One region of the Bradyrhizobium sp. HKCCYLRH2047 genome, then DNA from elsewhere that is predicted to be linked to it. Evidence: predicted binding sites of a transcription regulator. Region 1 holds the regulator's gene; each other region holds the start of a gene.
What was found. Region 1 encodes PhoB, which activates phosphate uptake and scavenging genes when phosphate is short. Its sites were predicted from a motif close to TGTCATNNANCTGTCAT; they were not measured.

Region 1 (5,330 bases):
GGTTGGTGCCGGCGAGCATGTTGAAGCGGCCGGTCTGACCAGGTCCGCGCGCCACCGAGCCTTCGAGCACCAGCAGATCGAGCCGCTCGCGACCGTCGCGGATCGCCTCCAGTAGCTCCACGACCTCGTCTCCGGTCTGCTCGCTGACGGAGGGATGCCAGATGAGGTCAATGCCGGACTGGCGCAGCTCATCGAACCAGCCGGACGCACCGCTTTCCAGGATCGACATCGTGCAGCCGCCGCAGCTCGCGCCCTGCAGCCACAGCATCCTGGTCATTTCGTCCGAGCCGGCCATCATTCGTACCCGCGCGCTCGATCCTATTTCGCCCTCGGGTTTAGCGCCCCGGCGCGAACGCTGGCAAGCTCCTCACCCGGCGCATCCTCGGAACCGCCCGGACGGCGGCCAAGCAGCATGGCACCCGCCCAGATCAGGCCGAACAGTCCGATGGCGACGATCCCGAGGTTGGCGAGATCATCGCCAAGCGCGGTGACGACCTCGGCCCATCCGCCGGTGAAGCCAAGCCGGGGCGTCAGCAGCGCGACCGCCTCGACGCCGCCGATCACCAGCGCGATCGCGACCGAGGCGCCGGTGATGACCAGATTGTAGCGCCGCTTGCGCGCGGGATCCGTGAGCGCCCAGCGATAGGCGCCGGCCATCAGCATGCTGTCGGCGGTGTCGACGGTGGCCATCGCCGCGGCGAACAGCGCCGGGAATACGAGCACATGCGCCAGGCTCGCCCCGCGCGCCGCCTCGGTCGCCGACAGGCTGAGCAGCCCGATTTCGCTGGCGGTGTCGAAGCCGAGGCCGAACAGGAAGCCGAGCGGGTACATGTGCCAGGCGCGGGACACGACGCGGAGCACCGGCCGCAGCAGACGAATGAGCAGGCCCCGCCCGGCGCTACCGGCGGCATCCATGTCGGAATGGGGGTGGGATGGGCGGCGCCAGAGGTTCACGAACAGCACCAGATTCGCGAAGGCGATCAGCAGCAGGAAGCCTGCGGAGACCGAGGTGCCGATGGTGCCGCCGATCGCACGGATGGCGCTGTCCTCACTCAACAGATCTGCGCCGGCCACCAGGCTCACCACGATGGTGGCGATGACGACGACGCTGGAATGGCCGAGCGCAAAATAGAGGCCGGCGGCGCGCGGGGCGCGACCGTCCTGCACGAGCTTCCGCACCACATTGTCGATCGCCGCGATGTGGTCCGCATCGACGGCATGGCGCAGTCCGAGCAACCAGGCCAGCATCGCGGTGCCGACGATGGCGGGCCGGTCGGCGTAGAGCGCGAATGCCCAGGCCCAGGCCACCGCATTGGCCGCGACCAGCCCAGCGACGAGCGCAACGGTCCTGCCGGGCTGCGACCGCCACCACAGCAGCCGCGGGGCACGAGGATGATCAATTGGAACAATCGTCATACTCGAACTATAGCAAGAGCCAGGCCAGTTCGGTAAAGCCCCGCTGCAGGCGAAAGCTACAGGAAAAAATCGGCTGCACTTGCCGGATCGCCCGCTCGCTTGGCAACCCGCTATCCAGTCGCGCACAGATCGTGACCAGCGGCGGGACCTCTCTCGTCCCCTCCCCCTCACCGCGCCGAGGCACTCTGCGCCGCAATCTCGCGCCGCACGACGGCCTCGAACTGGCTTGCGGGCGCGGCGAACATCAGCCGGGTCTCCTCGTGGAACGCCGAGAAGATGCCGACAACGGTCGGCTGCCCGCCGACCTCGGCCAGGATCGGCGAGCCCGAATAGCCGAAATTGGCGAGGCAATGCACCGTCAGCAGCCGGGCATCGCTGGTCATGCCGGCGCTGCAATTGCGCTGGCCGGTCGGCGAATAGCGGCGCTCCTGGCCGTAGCCGATCTCGGAGATGGTTCCGGCTGATGTCGCAGCCTGCAGTTCCTCGCGCGTCAGCGCCTTGACCGCGACCGGCTTCGACGGCAGCGCATCCTTCAGCACGATCAGCGCCCAATCGGCGGGCGAGCGGTCGAGCGACCATCTGTCGTGCCGGGTCGGGACGAAGTCCGGCGCCACGATCAGCTTGTCGGCGACCGACGATGCCGCCGGCGTGCCCCTGTTCATGCCGGCCAGGAAGCGGACATTGCCGGGGCTGACCTGCGCGACGCCGTTGAACACGCAATGCGCGGCGGTGAGCACGACGCGCGGCGCGACCAGAGTGCCGGTGCACCAGCCGCCGGTCGAGTATTGCGCGACGGTGACGACGCCGATCGACGACGCCGGCCACGAGGTGGGATCGACGACCTCGCCGATGTGGCGGTCGAGCCCGAGCAGTTGCTCCGGACGCGGAGCGGCGACGCCCGCCTCCGCCGATTCCGGCTTCGGCCGCCAGGCCGCAATGGCGCTCTGGGCCTGGACGCGCTGCGGCTCGGTCAGCTTGACCCTCTGCACGTCGCGGCCGGCCGATCGCACGCCGCTGCGACCCGCCATCACCAGCCAGGCGTAGCCCTGCACGACGTCCTGCTTCACGCCGCGACCGTCGAGCAGCATCAGGCCCAGCATGTATTGCGACTGGGCGAAGCCCTGCGCTGCCGCGCGGCTGAACCAGCGGCCGGCTTCGCCATAATTGCTCGCGACACCTTCGCCGTTGACATAGGCGATGCCGAGATAATGCTGGGCGACGGCGAGGCCCTGATCGGCGGCCTTGCGATACCACGCCAGCGCCTCGGCGGGGTTGCGCGGTTGGCCCCAGCCGAAGGCCTCCATGAAGCCGACGTCGAACTGCGCCCGCGCATCGCCCTTGGCGGCCAGCGGCAGCAGGCGGCGCATCGCCGCGGCGTGCTGTCCGTTTCCCGCCGCGGCGACCGCGTCTTCGAGCTCGGCGGCCGCGGCGCCCGCCGCGCTGCCGAGCAGCACGGCTAGAGATATGATGATGATCTTGATCAAGGGCGTCCGCTGGGACCGAAACATCGTGACGGGCCACGAAGCAGACACGATCAAGACGGCGGCGGCGTGGCCGAAAGCGGACCGCGATCTCCTCAATCGGGCCCCCTCGCGCCTCACACCTGCTTCATCCTCACGCCCGATCGCCCCTTACACCTGCTCGCTCTTGGCGAAGCGATCATCGAGCGCATAGCCGGCGCCGCGCACGGTGCGGATCGGGTCCTGCTCGCGGCCCGGATTGAGCAGCTTGCGCAGGCGGCCGATATGGACGTCGACCGTGCGCTCGTCGATATAGATGTCGCGGCCCCAGACGCTGTCGAGCAGCTGCTCACGGCTGAACACGCGGCCGGGATGCTCCAGGAAAAACTCGAGCAGGCGGTATTCGGTCGGGCCGAGATCGATCGGCCGTCCCGAGCGCGCCACGCGGCGCTTCTCGCGGTCGAGCTCGATGTCGCCATAGGACAGCACGGTCGCCAGCCGCTCCGGGCTCGCCCGCCGCAGCAGGCCCTTCACGCGCGCCAGCAGCTCCGGCACCGAGAACGGCTTGACGATGTAGTCGTCGGCGCCGGTCGCGAGGCCGCGCACGCGCTCGCTCTCCTCGCCGCGCGCGGTGAGCATGATGATCGGCAATTGCCGGGTCTCGGACCGCGCCCGCAGGCGGCGGCACAGCTCGATGCCGGACAGGCCCGGCAGCATCCAGTCGAGCACGACGAGATCGGGAACGCGCTCCTTCAGCCGTGTGTCGGCCTCGTCTCCGCGCGCCACCGTCTCGACCTCGTAGCCTTCGGCCTCGAGGTTGTAGCGCAGGAGCGTCGTCAGCGCCTCCTCGTCCTCCACCACCAGAATTCGGGCGCCCATGTCAGAACCGTCTCTCTCAGTTGCCGGGGATCGTCGATGCGAAGCTCGTCATGTCGCCCTTCGGGCGCTTGTCCATGATCTGCTGGCCTTCGATCATATAGAAGACGGTCTCCGCGATGTTGGTCGCGTGATCGCCGATGCGCTCGATGTTCTTGGCGCAGAACATCAGATGGATGCAGAACGAGATGTTGCGCGGATCCTCCATCATGTAGGTCAGGAGTTCGCGGAACAGCGAGGTGCAGATGGCGTCGACCTCCTCGTCGCCCTTCCACACCGTCATCGCCGCCGGCAAATCGTGCGCGGCATAGGCGTCCAGCACCGTCTTGACCTGCGACTGCACCAGGTCGGTCATGTGCTCGAGCCCGCGGATCAGCTTGAGCGGATGGAAGTCGCTCTCCAGCGCCGCGACGCGCTTGCCGATGTTCTTGGCGAGATCGCCGATGCGCTCCAGATCGGTGGCGACCCGCATCGCACCGACGATCTCGCGCAGGTCGACCGCCATCGGCTGTCGCCGGGCGATGGTAAGAACGGCGCGCTCCTCGATGATGCGCTGCAGCTTGTCGACCTCGGCGTCGGTGGCGACCACCTTCTGGCCGAGTGCGATGTCGCGCCGCACCAGCGCATCGACGGAATCGACGATCAGACGCTCGGCGAGGCCGCCCATTTCCGACACCAGCCGGGTGAGATCCTGCAGATCGCTGTCGAACGCCTTGGCGGTATGTTCACTGGCCATGATGATCTCCTGAAGTCAATGTCGTCGGCGTCAGCCGAACCGGCCGGTGATGTAATCCTGGGTCCGCCGATCGCTCGGCGAGGTGAAGATCTTGCTGGTGTCGTCGAACTCGATCAGCTCGCCGAGATACATGAAGGCGGTCTTGTCGGAGACGCGCGCCGCCTGCTGCATGTTATGCGTCACGATGGCGATCGTATAGTTTTCGGCGAGCTCCTGGATCAGCTCCTCGACCTTGGCGGTCGAGATCGGATCGAGCGCCGAGCACGGCTCGTCGAACAGGATCACCTCCGGCCGGACCGCCACGGTGCGCGCAATGCACAGCCGCTGCTGCTGGCCGCCTGACAGCGACAGGCCCGAAGCGTTGAGCTTGTCCTTGACCTCGTTCCACAACGCGCCGCCGCGCAGTGCCTTCTCGACCCGGTCGTCCATCTCCGACTTGGAGATCTTCTCATACAGCCGGATGCCGAAGGCGATGTTCTCGTAGATCGTCATCGGGAACGGCGTCGGCTTCTGGAACACCATGCCGACACGGGCACGCAGCAGGTTGAGGTCGAGCTTGGGATCGAGGATGTTGGTGTTGTCCAGCATGAGCTGGCCAACGGCGCGCTGGCCCGGGTAGAGATCGTACATCCGGTTGAAGATGCGCAGCAGGGTCGACTTGCCGCAGCCGGACGGGCCGATGAACGCGGTGACGCGGTTGGTCCCCAGCGACAGGTTGATGTTCTTCAGCGCGTGGTGATCGCCGTAATAGAAGTTCAGGTTGCGCGCGGTCACCTTGGCGGGGGCTTCCGGCAAAACCTTGCCGTTCAGCGCGGCGGGATTGGGCTGGCTGACGGATACGG
Region 2 (5,330 bases), on a different contig from region 1:
GGGCGCTGTCCTCGACCCCGCGGCGGACGTGCCGCCGGTAGATCGAGAGCATGGCCTCGACGTCCTCGTCGCGTGACGGCCTGACGAGGACCGGCGGCTCGGTATCGCCAGCCGTGATCGTGCTGTCCATGGTTCGAATTACTCTGCGCAGACATAGGTATGGAGCCGGATCCGGCCGGACTCGTCGAGCTCCTTGTACAGCCCCTGAATCTCGACGTCGAAGCCGGGATAGGCGTTGAACGCCCGCTCGAACATCTTGAGGTAATCGATCATCGGCTGGGCGCGCGCGGAGAGCCGCTCGCCCGGAACGATGGTGGCGATGCCCGGCGGATAGACCACGAACGGCGTCGTCGCAACGCGCCCGGCGATCTGGTCGATCGGCAGGTAATCGACCTCGTTGCGCATCAGCGCACGCGCTGCCTCACGCGGCGACATCGCGATCTCCGGCAAATGCTGCGGCTGGAACTGCTTTGCCTGCAGCGCGCTCACCTCGGCGTCGCGATAGAACCGGTGCATCTCGCCGCAGAGGTCGCGCAGCCGCAGCTTGCCGTAGCGCGCAAAGCGCTTCCGGGTGAACTCCGGAATGGCGTCCTCCAGCAGCACGTTGTCATCGTGGAGCCGCTTGAAGGCGACCAGACCGCTGATCAGGGTTCCGGCCTTGCTGGCCTCGACACCCGGCGTCAGCAGGAACAGCAGCGAGTTGAGATCGTTCTTCTCCGCCACGATGCGGTTCTCGCGCAGATATTGCGCGACGATCGGCGCCGGGATGCCGTGGTCGGCATAGCCTCCGGTGGCGCGATCGAAGCCTGGGGTCAGCAGGGTCAGCTTGTTCGGATCGGTCATGGTGAAGCCGGCGGCGAGATCCGGAAAGCCGTGCCATGCGGCCCCGGGCGCGAGCTGCCAGAGGGACGCGTCGGTCGCGAGTTGGTCGGTCGAGATCGCCTCCCAGGCCACATCGTGGCTGGCTCCGGGATTGGCCGCATCGGGAATCGAGACGCGATCCGGCACGAACGGCTCGAAGAACCAGCGCCGTGCCGGATCCTTCTCCTTCTCCTCGAATTCCCTGCGCATCGCCCGGATCTTCTTGCGCAATTCGATGCCGAGCCGGATCGTGTCGTCCCACAGCACCTCGCCGGAGCGGCCCTTCATCATCTGCGCGCCGACGTCCAGCGAGGCGAACAGCGGGTAGAACGGCGATGTCGAGGCGTGCTGCATGAAGCTCTCGTTGAAGCGCCGATGCTCGATCCGCCGCCGCTGCCCCTTGATGTGGCGGTCCTTGACGTGGATCTGCGAGGCCTGGGAGAAGCTCGCGAGCTGCTTGTGGGTCGATTGCGTGGCGATGATGCCTGGTGCGTCGGGTCCGAGATCGCCGAGGCCCATGGCGAAGCGGCCGGCATAGAGCGGGTGGAACTTCATGAACCCCGCCCAGGCCTCGTCGAACATGATGTAGTCGCAGAGGTGGCCGATCCGCTTCAGGATCATCTCGGCGCTGTGGATCGTGCCGTCATAGGTGCACTGCTCGACCACCGCGACGCGGAACGGCCGCTCCTTGCGCCAGGCGTCGGGGTCCTTCACCAGCGGGTTGTCGCGGATTTGTTGCCGCAGGTGCTGCTCGTCGAGCAGGTCCCAGCGCATCGGGCCGATCAGGCCCCAGGGGTTGCGAACTGTCGGGACGTAGATCGGGACGCCGCCCGAGATGAGCAGCGCACCATGATGGGCCGCCTTGTGGTTGTTGCGGTCGAACAGCACGAGGTCACCATCGGTGACCAGCGCGCCCAACACGACCTTGTTGGAGGTCGAGGTGCCGTTGAGGACGAAATAGGTCTTCTCGGCGCCAAAGATTTGCGCCGCTTCCTTCTGCGCGCGCAGCGCCGGTCCCTCATGGGTCAGGAGATCACCGAGATCGAGCACGGAATTGTCAAGGTCGTCGCGAAACACCGCCTCGCCGAGATGCTCGACGAAGATCCGGCCGATCGGGCTGCGGCTGTAGAACACGCCGCCATTGTGGCCGGGACAGGTCCAGAGCTGGTTGCCTTCCTCGGCATAGTCGACCAGCGTGCCGAAGAACGGCGTCTTCAGCGTCTCGGCATATTGCTTTAGCCGGCTGATCAGGTTCTTGGCGATGAAGGCGGGCGTCTCCTCGGAGAGGAAGACATAGCCGTCGATGAAATCGAGCACCTCGACCGGCAGGTCCTCGAAGCGCTTGCGCCGAATCAGCAGGATGATCGGGAAGTCCAGACCGCGCCGGCGCATCAGGTTGATCAGCGACGCCGTCTTGCCTTCCAGGCCCTTCTTGCCCCAATCGACGACCATGCAGCCGATCGCGGCATCCGTCTGCACCGCGATCTCGGCGTCCTCCAGCTTGCGGGCGCGCACCACCTCGAAGCCCGAGCGCTGGATCTCCTCAATGATCTGGTTGAAGCGGACGCCGGCGAGATCGTCGGTCTCGAACACGGGCGCGGCGAACAGGAAGGTGAAGCGGCGGAAGTAATCCATGAGCGTCTTTCGGGCTGGGTGGGGCAGCCACCTGTCGTCACGTTCGATGACGGTTCGATGACAATTGGGCGCCTCACGGAGCTTGTCTCGGCCGTCTCGCGGTGGCAATCGTCCCGAACCCGAGTGACGCTGAAAGGATCCGCGGTGCTTCCTGAATGGATCAGCCTTGATTGTGCGGCCCCGTCCGAACTCCATCGGCAGGCGGCGCTGGAACGCCAGGCGCAGTTGACCAAGCCGTTTGGCGCCCTTGGGCGATTGGAGCAGGTGGCGGTCGAACTGGCGGCGCTGCAGGCCCTGGAACGGCCGGGGGCCGACAGGGTCCCGGTGGTGCTGTTCGCAGGGGATCACGGCATCGCGGCGCAGGGCGTGTCGGCCTATCCGCCGGAAGTGACGGTGCAGATGCTGCACAACTTCGCGGCCGGTGGTGCGGCGATCTCGGTGCTGGCGCGCAGTCTGGGCTGCCCGCTTGAGGTGGTCGACGTCGGGACGCTGGCGCATGAGCCGGTGCCCGGCGTCGTCGTCGACAAGCCGCGGCGCGGCACCCGCGATTTCAGCACCGAGGCGGCGCTGACGCCGGAGGAGGTTGCGTTCGCGGCCGAAGCCGGACGGCGGGCGGTGGTGCGGCAGGCCGATCACGCGCCGCAACTCGTGATCTTCGGCGAGATGGGGATCGGTAATACAACGTCGGCGGCGGCGATCGCCGCCGCGCTGCTGTCCTGTGCGCCTGTCGACACCGTCGGCAGCGGCACCGGGCTCGACGCCGACGGGCGGGCCAGGAAGGCCGCGGTGATCGTCGACGCATTGCGGCGACACGGGCTCACGGCGGGAGCGGCCGTCGCGGACATCCTGAAAGCGGTCGGCGGCTTCGAGATCATCGCGATGGCCGGCGCGATCGTCGCCGCCGCGCAGCGGCGCTGGCCGGTGCTGGTCGACGGCTTCATCGTCTCGGTCGCGGCGCTGGTTGCCGTCCGCCTCAATCCGTCCTGCCGTGCGTGGCTGCTGTTCTCGCATCGCTCGGCCGAACGCGGCCACGCCATTGTGCTCGACGCGCTCGGCGCGCGTCCTCTGATCGACCTCGATCTGCGGCTCGGCGAGGCCTCCGGCGCCGCCACCGCGCTGCCGATCATCCGGCTGGCTTGTGCGCTTCACGGGGGCATGGCGACCTTCGCGGAGGCCGCTGTATCAGGAGCCAAGCCCTGATGCGGATCGATCTGCTGCGGCACGGGACGACGGGGCGGGACGGCCATCTCGACGGCCGTACCGACCCGCCGCTCAGCGACCTCGGCTGGGATCAATTCCGGCGGCAGACGCAGAGCCGGATCTGGCGCAGCGTTGTCAGCTCGCCGTTGGCGCGCGCACGTGCGGCGGCGGAGGACTATGCGCGACAGGCCGGCTGCGCGCTGGACATCGATGCGGACTGGAGCGAGCTCGATTTCGGGCACTGGGACGGGCGAAGCCGCCGTGACCTCGCCGCCGAGCCCGGGGGGAAAGGTTTGCTCGACGCCTTTCATGCTGATCCCACAGTCCGGGCACCGGGCGGTGAGAGCTGGGTCGATCTGCGAGCGCGTGTCACGCGCGCGACTGATCGCATTCTGGCAAAGTCCGAGCCTGCGCCGGTTCTGGTGGTGACGCATGGCGGCGCCGTGCGTGCCGCGCTGTCGCATCTGCTCGGCTGGCCGCTGCGCCAGCTATGGAGCCTGCGTATCTGTCCCGGCACGCGGATCACACTCGAAGCCGGGCAGGGCGATGATGGTGTAGCTTGGGGCGAAATCGTCGAGATCATTCAGCCATGACGCTTCGTGAATTCTGGATTGCATTGCAGTTCCTGACGCGGCTGCCGACCCCACGCGTCGCGGAGTCGCGACCGGACGATCTTGCGCGGGCGTCGGTCTGGTTTCCGGCCGCGGGACTGGTGATTGGCGCCTGTCTGGCGCTGATCGCCCGCCTTTTTCATGAGGCCGATCCGTGGATCGTCGCGCTGGCCGTGCTGGTCGCCTGGATCTGGATCACCGGCGCGCTGCATCTCGATGGGCTCGGCGACGTCGCTGATGCGTTCGGCGCCGCGCATGGCAAGCCTGAACGCTTCATCGCCGTGCTCGGCGATCCCCATGCCGGCAGCTTCGCCGTGGTCGCGATATCGCTGCAGATCGCCGCCAAGCTGGTGCTGACCGCCGAGCTGGCCACGGGCCCGACGGCCTGGGCGCTGCTGCTGATCCCGGCTTGGGCACGGCTGGGAACGCTGGTCTGCACCAAGACGCTGCTGTCGTTGAAGCCGGGGCTCGGCGCGAGCGTCGCGAACAGCGTCGGTTGGAATGTCATTATCGCGTGGGGCGGCGTGCTCGTGATCGCCGCGCTGGCCGGCGCGGTCCCGACGCTGCTCGCCATCGTGCTCCTGCCGGCGGTCGCATTCTATTGGCAATGGCGGCTCGGCGGCATCACTGGTGATTGCCATGGCGCCAGCATCGAGGTCACGGAAACGCTGCTGCTTGCCGCCTGCGTGCTCGGCTAGAAGGCGCCGCCGAGCGCCTGCGCCAGCCGCTGCCACTCGGACTCATCGCCCGGCAGGCCGAAGCGCAGCCAGTTCGGCTGAGCCGGAAAACGCCGGACGTGGATGCCGTGCCGGGCGAGCCGCTCGGCCAATGCGGCAGCATTCGCGTTCTCGACCAGCCTGAACAGGGGTGTTCCGCCAAGAGCCCTGGAACCGAGGCTGTGAATTTGGCAGCCGGACGCGGTCAGCATCGTATCGAGCCGTTGTCCGTCGGACACCAGCCTCACGCGTGCGTCCCGCAGCCATTGGTCGTCAGCCAGAGCAATCGAACCTATCGCAAGCGCAG
Region 3 (5,330 bases), on a different contig from region 1:
TCGAGCATATGGAGGTCGGCGACGATCTTGTAGGTTGGATAGATGCGCACCTCGACCGGCAGCATCAGGGTGATGAAGATGAGCCAGAAGATCGGCATGCGGAACGGGAAGCGGAAGTAGACGACCGCATACGCCGAGATGATCGAGATCGCGATCTTGCCGACGGCGATCGAGAGCGCCATGACCAGCGAGTTCAAAAGCATGGTCGCAACCGGCTCGCGGGTCGAGCCGCTCGTGCCGACGAAGATCGTCTGATAGTAGGTCGACAGGAAGTGCCCGCCCGGCAGCAGCGACATCTGCCCGTTGGCGATCACCGCATTGTCCTGCGTCGAGGCGACGAATGCGAGATAGACCGGGAACGCGACGATCGCGATTCCGATCCACAGGATGACATGCGCGACGTAGCGTCGAATGCCTTCTTGCTCGACCATCAGTAGGTCACCTTGCGCTCGACGAAGCGGAACTGGATCGCCGTCAGCACGATGACGATGACCATCAGAACGACGGATTGTGCAGCCGAGGAGCCGAGATTGCCGCCGAGCAGGCCATCGGTGTAGACCTTGTAGACCAGCGTCTCGGTGGACTTGCCAGGACCGCCGCGGGTCATCGTGTCGATGATGCCGAACGTCTCGAAGAAGGCGTAGACGATGTTGATCACCAGCAGGAAGAAGATGGTCGGCGACAGCAGCGGGAAGGTCACGGTCCAGAACCGCCGCATCGGCCGTGCGCCATCGATCGCGGCGGCTTCGAGCACGCTCTTGGGGATGCTCTGCAGCCCGGCGAGGAAGAACAGGAAGTTGTAGGAGATCTGCTTCCAGGCGGCCGCGAGAATGATCTGCAGCGCCGCCTGGTCGCCGTCGAGCAGCGGATTCCAGTCGATGCCCATGGCGCGCAGATAGCGCGAGATCACGCCGAGCGAGGGATGCAGCATGAAGATCCAGAGCACGCCCACCACCGGCGGCGCCACGGCATAGGGCCAGATCAGCAGCGTCCGGTACAGCGTCACGCCGCGCAGCGGCTTGTCCGCCATGACCGCGAGCAGCAGCGCGACCGACAGCGACGAGAATGCGATGGCGAAGGAGAAGCCGAAGGTGCGGAGAATGGCTTCAAAATAGTCCGGCTGGCTGAGCAGGTCGGCGTAGTTCTCGAACCAGACGAAGCTCGTGGACAGGCCGAACGCGTCCTGCAGCAGGAACGACTGGATGACGGCCTGGATGGCGGGCCAATAGAAGAAGATCAGCACGATCGCAAGCTGGGGAGCGACCAGCACGAACGGCAGCAGCTTTGACTGGAAGATGGCGTTCTTCTGCATGATCGGTCGGCGAGCCGGCAGGCCGCGGGTGGCCTGCCGGCTCTTGGCCTTATTTCACGGCCGTCTTTTCGAACTGGCGCAGCATCTGGTTGCCGCGCTCGACGGCGGCGTCCAGCGCCTGCTTGGCGGTCTTCTTGCCGGCCAGAGCCTGCTCGATCTCCTCCGACCAGACGTCACGCAGCTGCACCATGTTGCCCAGGCGCAGGCCGCGGGAGTTCTCGGTCGGCTCCTTGTTGGTCAACTCGAGCAGCGGGGTCTCCAGATAGGGCTGATCCTTGTAGAAGCCCTCGGCCTTGGCCTTGGCATAGGCGGCCTTGGTGATCGGCAGATAGCCCGACGCCTTGTGGATGTAGACTTGGCGGTCGGTGTCCGAGAGGAAGGTCAGGAACTTGGCGACGCCCTTGTACTCATCGGCCGACTTGCCGCCCATGACCCAGAGCGAAGCGCCGCCGATGATCGAGTTCTGCGGCGCGCCCTTCACGTCGGGGTAATACGGCATCGGTGCGGCGGTGAAGGCGAACTTCGCCTGCGCCTTGACGTTGCCGAAGAACGCCGACGAGGTCAGGTAGATCGGGCATTCGCCCGAGGTGAAGCGGCCCTCGCCGGTGTTGGTGCGGCCGGCGTAGTCATAGGTCTTGTCCTTCTGCAGCTCGACCAGGTTTTCGAGATGCTTGACCTGCAGCGGACCGTTGAACTCGAGCACGGTGTCGAAGCCGTCGAGGCCGTTGGCCTTGCTGGCGAGCGGCACGTTGTGCCAGGCGGAGAGCTGCTCGAGATTGACCCAGGTTACCCACGAGCCGGAGAAGCCGCAGGTCGGGTGGCCGGCCGCGTGGAGCTTCTTGGCGGTCTCGAACAGCTCGGGCCAGGTCTTCGGGATCTCGGCGTTGACCTTCTTCAGCTCATCGAGATTGACCCACATGACGGTGGAGGACGAGTTGAAGGGGAAGGACAGCATTTCGCCCTTCGAGGTCGAATAGTAGCCGGTGATGGCCGGCAGGTAGCTCTTGGGATCGAACTTCTCGCCGGCGTCCTGCATCAGCTTGTAGACCGGCTTCACGGCGCCGGTGGCGGCCATCATCGTGGCAGTGCCGACCTCGAACACCTGCATGATATGCGGGGCATTGCCGGCGCGGAACGCGGCGATGCCGGCATTCATCGTGTCGGCGTAGTTGCCCTTGTAGGTCGGAACGACCTTGTAGTCGGTCTGCGAGGCGTTGAAGTCGTTGGCGAGCTTGACGATGACGTCGTTGTTGGCGCCGGTCATCGCGTGCCACCACTGAATCTCCGTCACCGCGTGTGCGGGTGCGGCGGCGCCAAGGACCAGCGTGGCTGCCGCAGCGGCGGCTGTCCAGAATTGTCGAAGTGACATTAAAAAAATTCCTCCCATGGAACGTCATCGGCGTCGCGGCCGTAGCAGCGCGAGATGACAGTTTTGTGAATGTATAACCGGTTGGATCGTCAGCGGAAAGCGCGTTCGTCGCGGCTTTGCGGCGCAACGCCGCGAGTTGTGCGAGACGGCGCGGCGCCCGGGCGATGCCCGAGGCGACGCTCGCGTTGCGAGACGACAGGCTGATGGCGCTTCACCGCTTGCGCTCTGCGCACACGGTGCCCTCGGACAGCAGGGCCTGGATCTCGGGCTCCGAGTAGCCGAACTCGCTGAGCACCTCCTGGGCATGCTGGCTGAACTTCGGCGGGGTGGAGCGCAGGCTCGGCTTGGTGCGTTCGAGCCGGATCGGCGAGGCGACGCCCTTGTACCAGTCCTTCTCGATGACATCGCCGCGGTGGATCGTGTGCGGATTGGTCAACGCCTGGTCGATCTTCTGCACGGGTCCCGCCGGCAGGCCGGCTGCGAGCAGCCGGTCGCACAGCGGCTCCGCCTCGAATTGGCTGAACACGGCGGCGAGCTCGGCGCGCAGTGCCTCGCGATTGGCGACGCGATCCTTGTTGCGGGCGAAGCGCGGATCGGTGCCGAGTTCCGGCCGGCCGATTTCCTTGGCGAGCTTGCGGAAGGTGCCGTCATTGCCGACGCCGATGAAGATATCGTCGGTCCTGGTCGGGAAGATCGCATAGGGCACGAGGTTCGGATGCTCGTTGCCGGTCAGCGACGGCGGCTTGCCATGCATGAAGTAGTTTGCGGTATGCGGATGCATGATCGCGAGGCCGGTCTCATACAGCGTGACCTCGAGGAACTGACCGAGCCCAGAACGCTGCCGTTCCGACAGCGCCATCAGGATGCCGATCGCGGCATAGAGGCCGGTGGTGATGTCGACCAGCGGCACCCCGATCCGCATCGGCCCGCTTTGCGGCGAGCCGGTCGCGGCGATCATGCCGGTCATCGCCTGGATGATCGCGTCATAGCCGGGATTGCCGCCGCGTGGACCGTCGGCACCGAAGCCGCAGATGCGGCAGTGCACCAGCTTCGGGAATTTCTCGCGCAGCGTGTCGCTGCCGATGCCCCATTTCTCCAAGGTGCCGGGCTTGAAGTTCTCGATCAGCACGTCGGCGGTCTCGAGCATCCGCATCAGCACGACGCGTCCGCCCTCGGACGCGAGATCGAGGCCGATCGAGCGCTTGTTGCGGTTGATCCCGACGAAATAGGCGGCGTCCTCGTCGTGGAACGGAGGGCCCCAGTCGCGCACTTCGTCGCCGGCCGGCGGCTCGACCTTGATCACGTCGGCGCCGTGATCGGCCAGGATCTGCGTGCAATAGGGCCCGCCGAGCACGCGCGTCAGATCGATCACGCGCAGTCCGGCCATGGCGCCGGGAGCAAATTGAGGTGTCATCGGATGTCGCGAGGTTGGTTTCAGCTCGCGATCATTAAGCATTGCAGCGCGCGCGGCGCAAACGGGGCCTGCCATGCGGCAGGACGAGGGAGGCCGTCCTGCCGCACGACGGAATTGAAGCTCAGACGACGCTCAGCTTGACGTCGACATTGCCGCGCGTGGCGTTGGAATAGGGGCACACCTCATGCGCCTTGGCGACCAGCGCCTCGGCGTCAGCCTTGGCGAGGCCGGGCAGGGAGACGGCGAGCTCGACGGTGATGCCGAAGCCGCCTTCCGAGCGCGGCCCGATGCCGACGGTGGAGGTCACCGACGTGTCGGCGGGAACCTTCGGGCCGCCCTGCGAGCCGACGAACTTCATCGCGCCGATGAAGCAGGCGGCGTAGCCCGCCGCGAACAACTGCTCCGGATTGTTGCCGGCACCGCCGCCGCCGCCGAGCTCCTTCGGGGTGGAGAGCTTGACCTTGAGCGAGCCGTCGAGGGTCGCCGCCTCGCCGTCGCGGCCGCCGGTGGCCTTGGCGCTGGTCTTGTAGAGCACGTTCACGGACATGGGGGGTCTCCTGGTTGGACGAATTCAGTGACCCCATATTGCACGCAATTAGATTGTGCACAAGATAATTGTTCGGTAGAAAATTCGTGATCGGTGCGCCGGGCCCGTTGTCGATGCGAGGCGCGCGGGCTCAAGATGCCGATAGGATCGACCTGTGGTGACCTCGATGCGAAAGAAGTCCGCGGCAGATCTGCCGCTCCAACTCGGCAACCAGCTCTGCTTCGCCGTCTATTCGACCGCGCACGCCTTCAACCGCGTCTACAAGCCGCTGCTCGACCGCCTGGGCCTGACCTATCCGCAATATCTGGTCATGCTGGTGCTGTGGGAGCAGGACGGCCTGACGGTGAAGGACATCGGCGCGCGGCTGTTCCTCGATTCGGGCACGCTGACGCCGCTGCTGAAGCGGATGGAGGCTACGCATCTGGTGAAGCGGACCCGGTCGGCCGAGGACGAACGGCAGGTGCTGATCACCCTGACGAGCCAGGGCGCGAGCCTGCGCGACAAGGCAAGAGCGATCGTGCCGCCGGCGATCCTGGATGCGACGGGATGCTCGATCGCGGAGCTCACGGATCTCCACGGCAAGCTGGTGAAGCTGCGGGAGCGGCTCGATGCGGCGGCGGAGGGGTGAGGCCTCCCGCCAGATCAGCCTCGGAACACCGCATCGTTAGAGGCGCTTCTTCGCAAACGC

Region 2: a site for PhoB is predicted at 2,543-2,559, ahead of ACQR1D_RS31210 (Orn/Lys/Arg decarboxylase N-terminal domain-containing protein). Genes of this name have one in related genera too.
Region 3: a site for PhoB is predicted at 2,736-2,752, ahead of ugpB (sn-glycerol-3-phosphate ABC transporter substrate-binding protein UgpB). Genes of this name have one in related genera too.

What each region holds. Positions count from the first base shown of each region.
Region 1 covers NZ_JBNPUM010000008.1:217,312-222,641, reverse strand. Annotated here, with positions in the region: gene ACQR1D_RS20430 (HupU protein) at 1-295, opposite strand, end outside; gene ACQR1D_RS20425 (HoxN/HupN/NixA family nickel/cobalt transporter) at 319-1,416, opposite strand; gene ACQR1D_RS20420 (trypsin-like serine protease) at 1,584-2,900, opposite strand; gene phoB (phosphate regulon transcriptional regulator PhoB) at 3,048-3,755, opposite strand; gene phoU (phosphate signaling complex protein PhoU) at 3,772-4,488, opposite strand; gene pstB (phosphate ABC transporter ATP-binding protein PstB) at 4,519-5,330, opposite strand, start outside.
Region 2 covers NZ_JBNPUM010000022.1:49,803-55,132, reverse strand. Annotated here, with positions in the region: gene ACQR1D_RS31215 (GNAT family N-acetyltransferase) at 1-130, opposite strand, end outside; gene ACQR1D_RS31210 (Orn/Lys/Arg decarboxylase N-terminal domain-containing protein) at 139-2,496, opposite strand; gene cobT (nicotinate-nucleotide--dimethylbenzimidazole phosphoribosyltransferase) at 2,641-3,696, shown strand; gene ACQR1D_RS31200 (histidine phosphatase family protein) at 3,696-4,289, shown strand; gene cobS (adenosylcobinamide-GDP ribazoletransferase) at 4,286-5,005, shown strand; gene cobD (threonine-phosphate decarboxylase CobD) at 5,002-5,330, opposite strand, start outside.
Region 3 covers NZ_JBNPUM010000001.1:383,381-388,710, forward strand. Annotated here, with positions in the region: gene ugpE (sn-glycerol-3-phosphate ABC transporter permease UgpE) at 1-431, opposite strand, end outside; gene ugpA (sn-glycerol-3-phosphate ABC transporter permease UgpA) at 431-1,312, opposite strand; gene ugpB (sn-glycerol-3-phosphate ABC transporter substrate-binding protein UgpB) at 1,362-2,681, opposite strand; gene ACQR1D_RS01815 (CaiB/BaiF CoA transferase family protein) at 2,893-4,095, opposite strand; gene ACQR1D_RS01820 (organic hydroperoxide resistance protein) at 4,217-4,642, opposite strand; gene ACQR1D_RS01825 (MarR family winged helix-turn-helix transcriptional regulator) at 4,809-5,270, shown strand; gene ACQR1D_RS01830 (GIY-YIG nuclease family protein) at 5,307-5,330, opposite strand, start outside.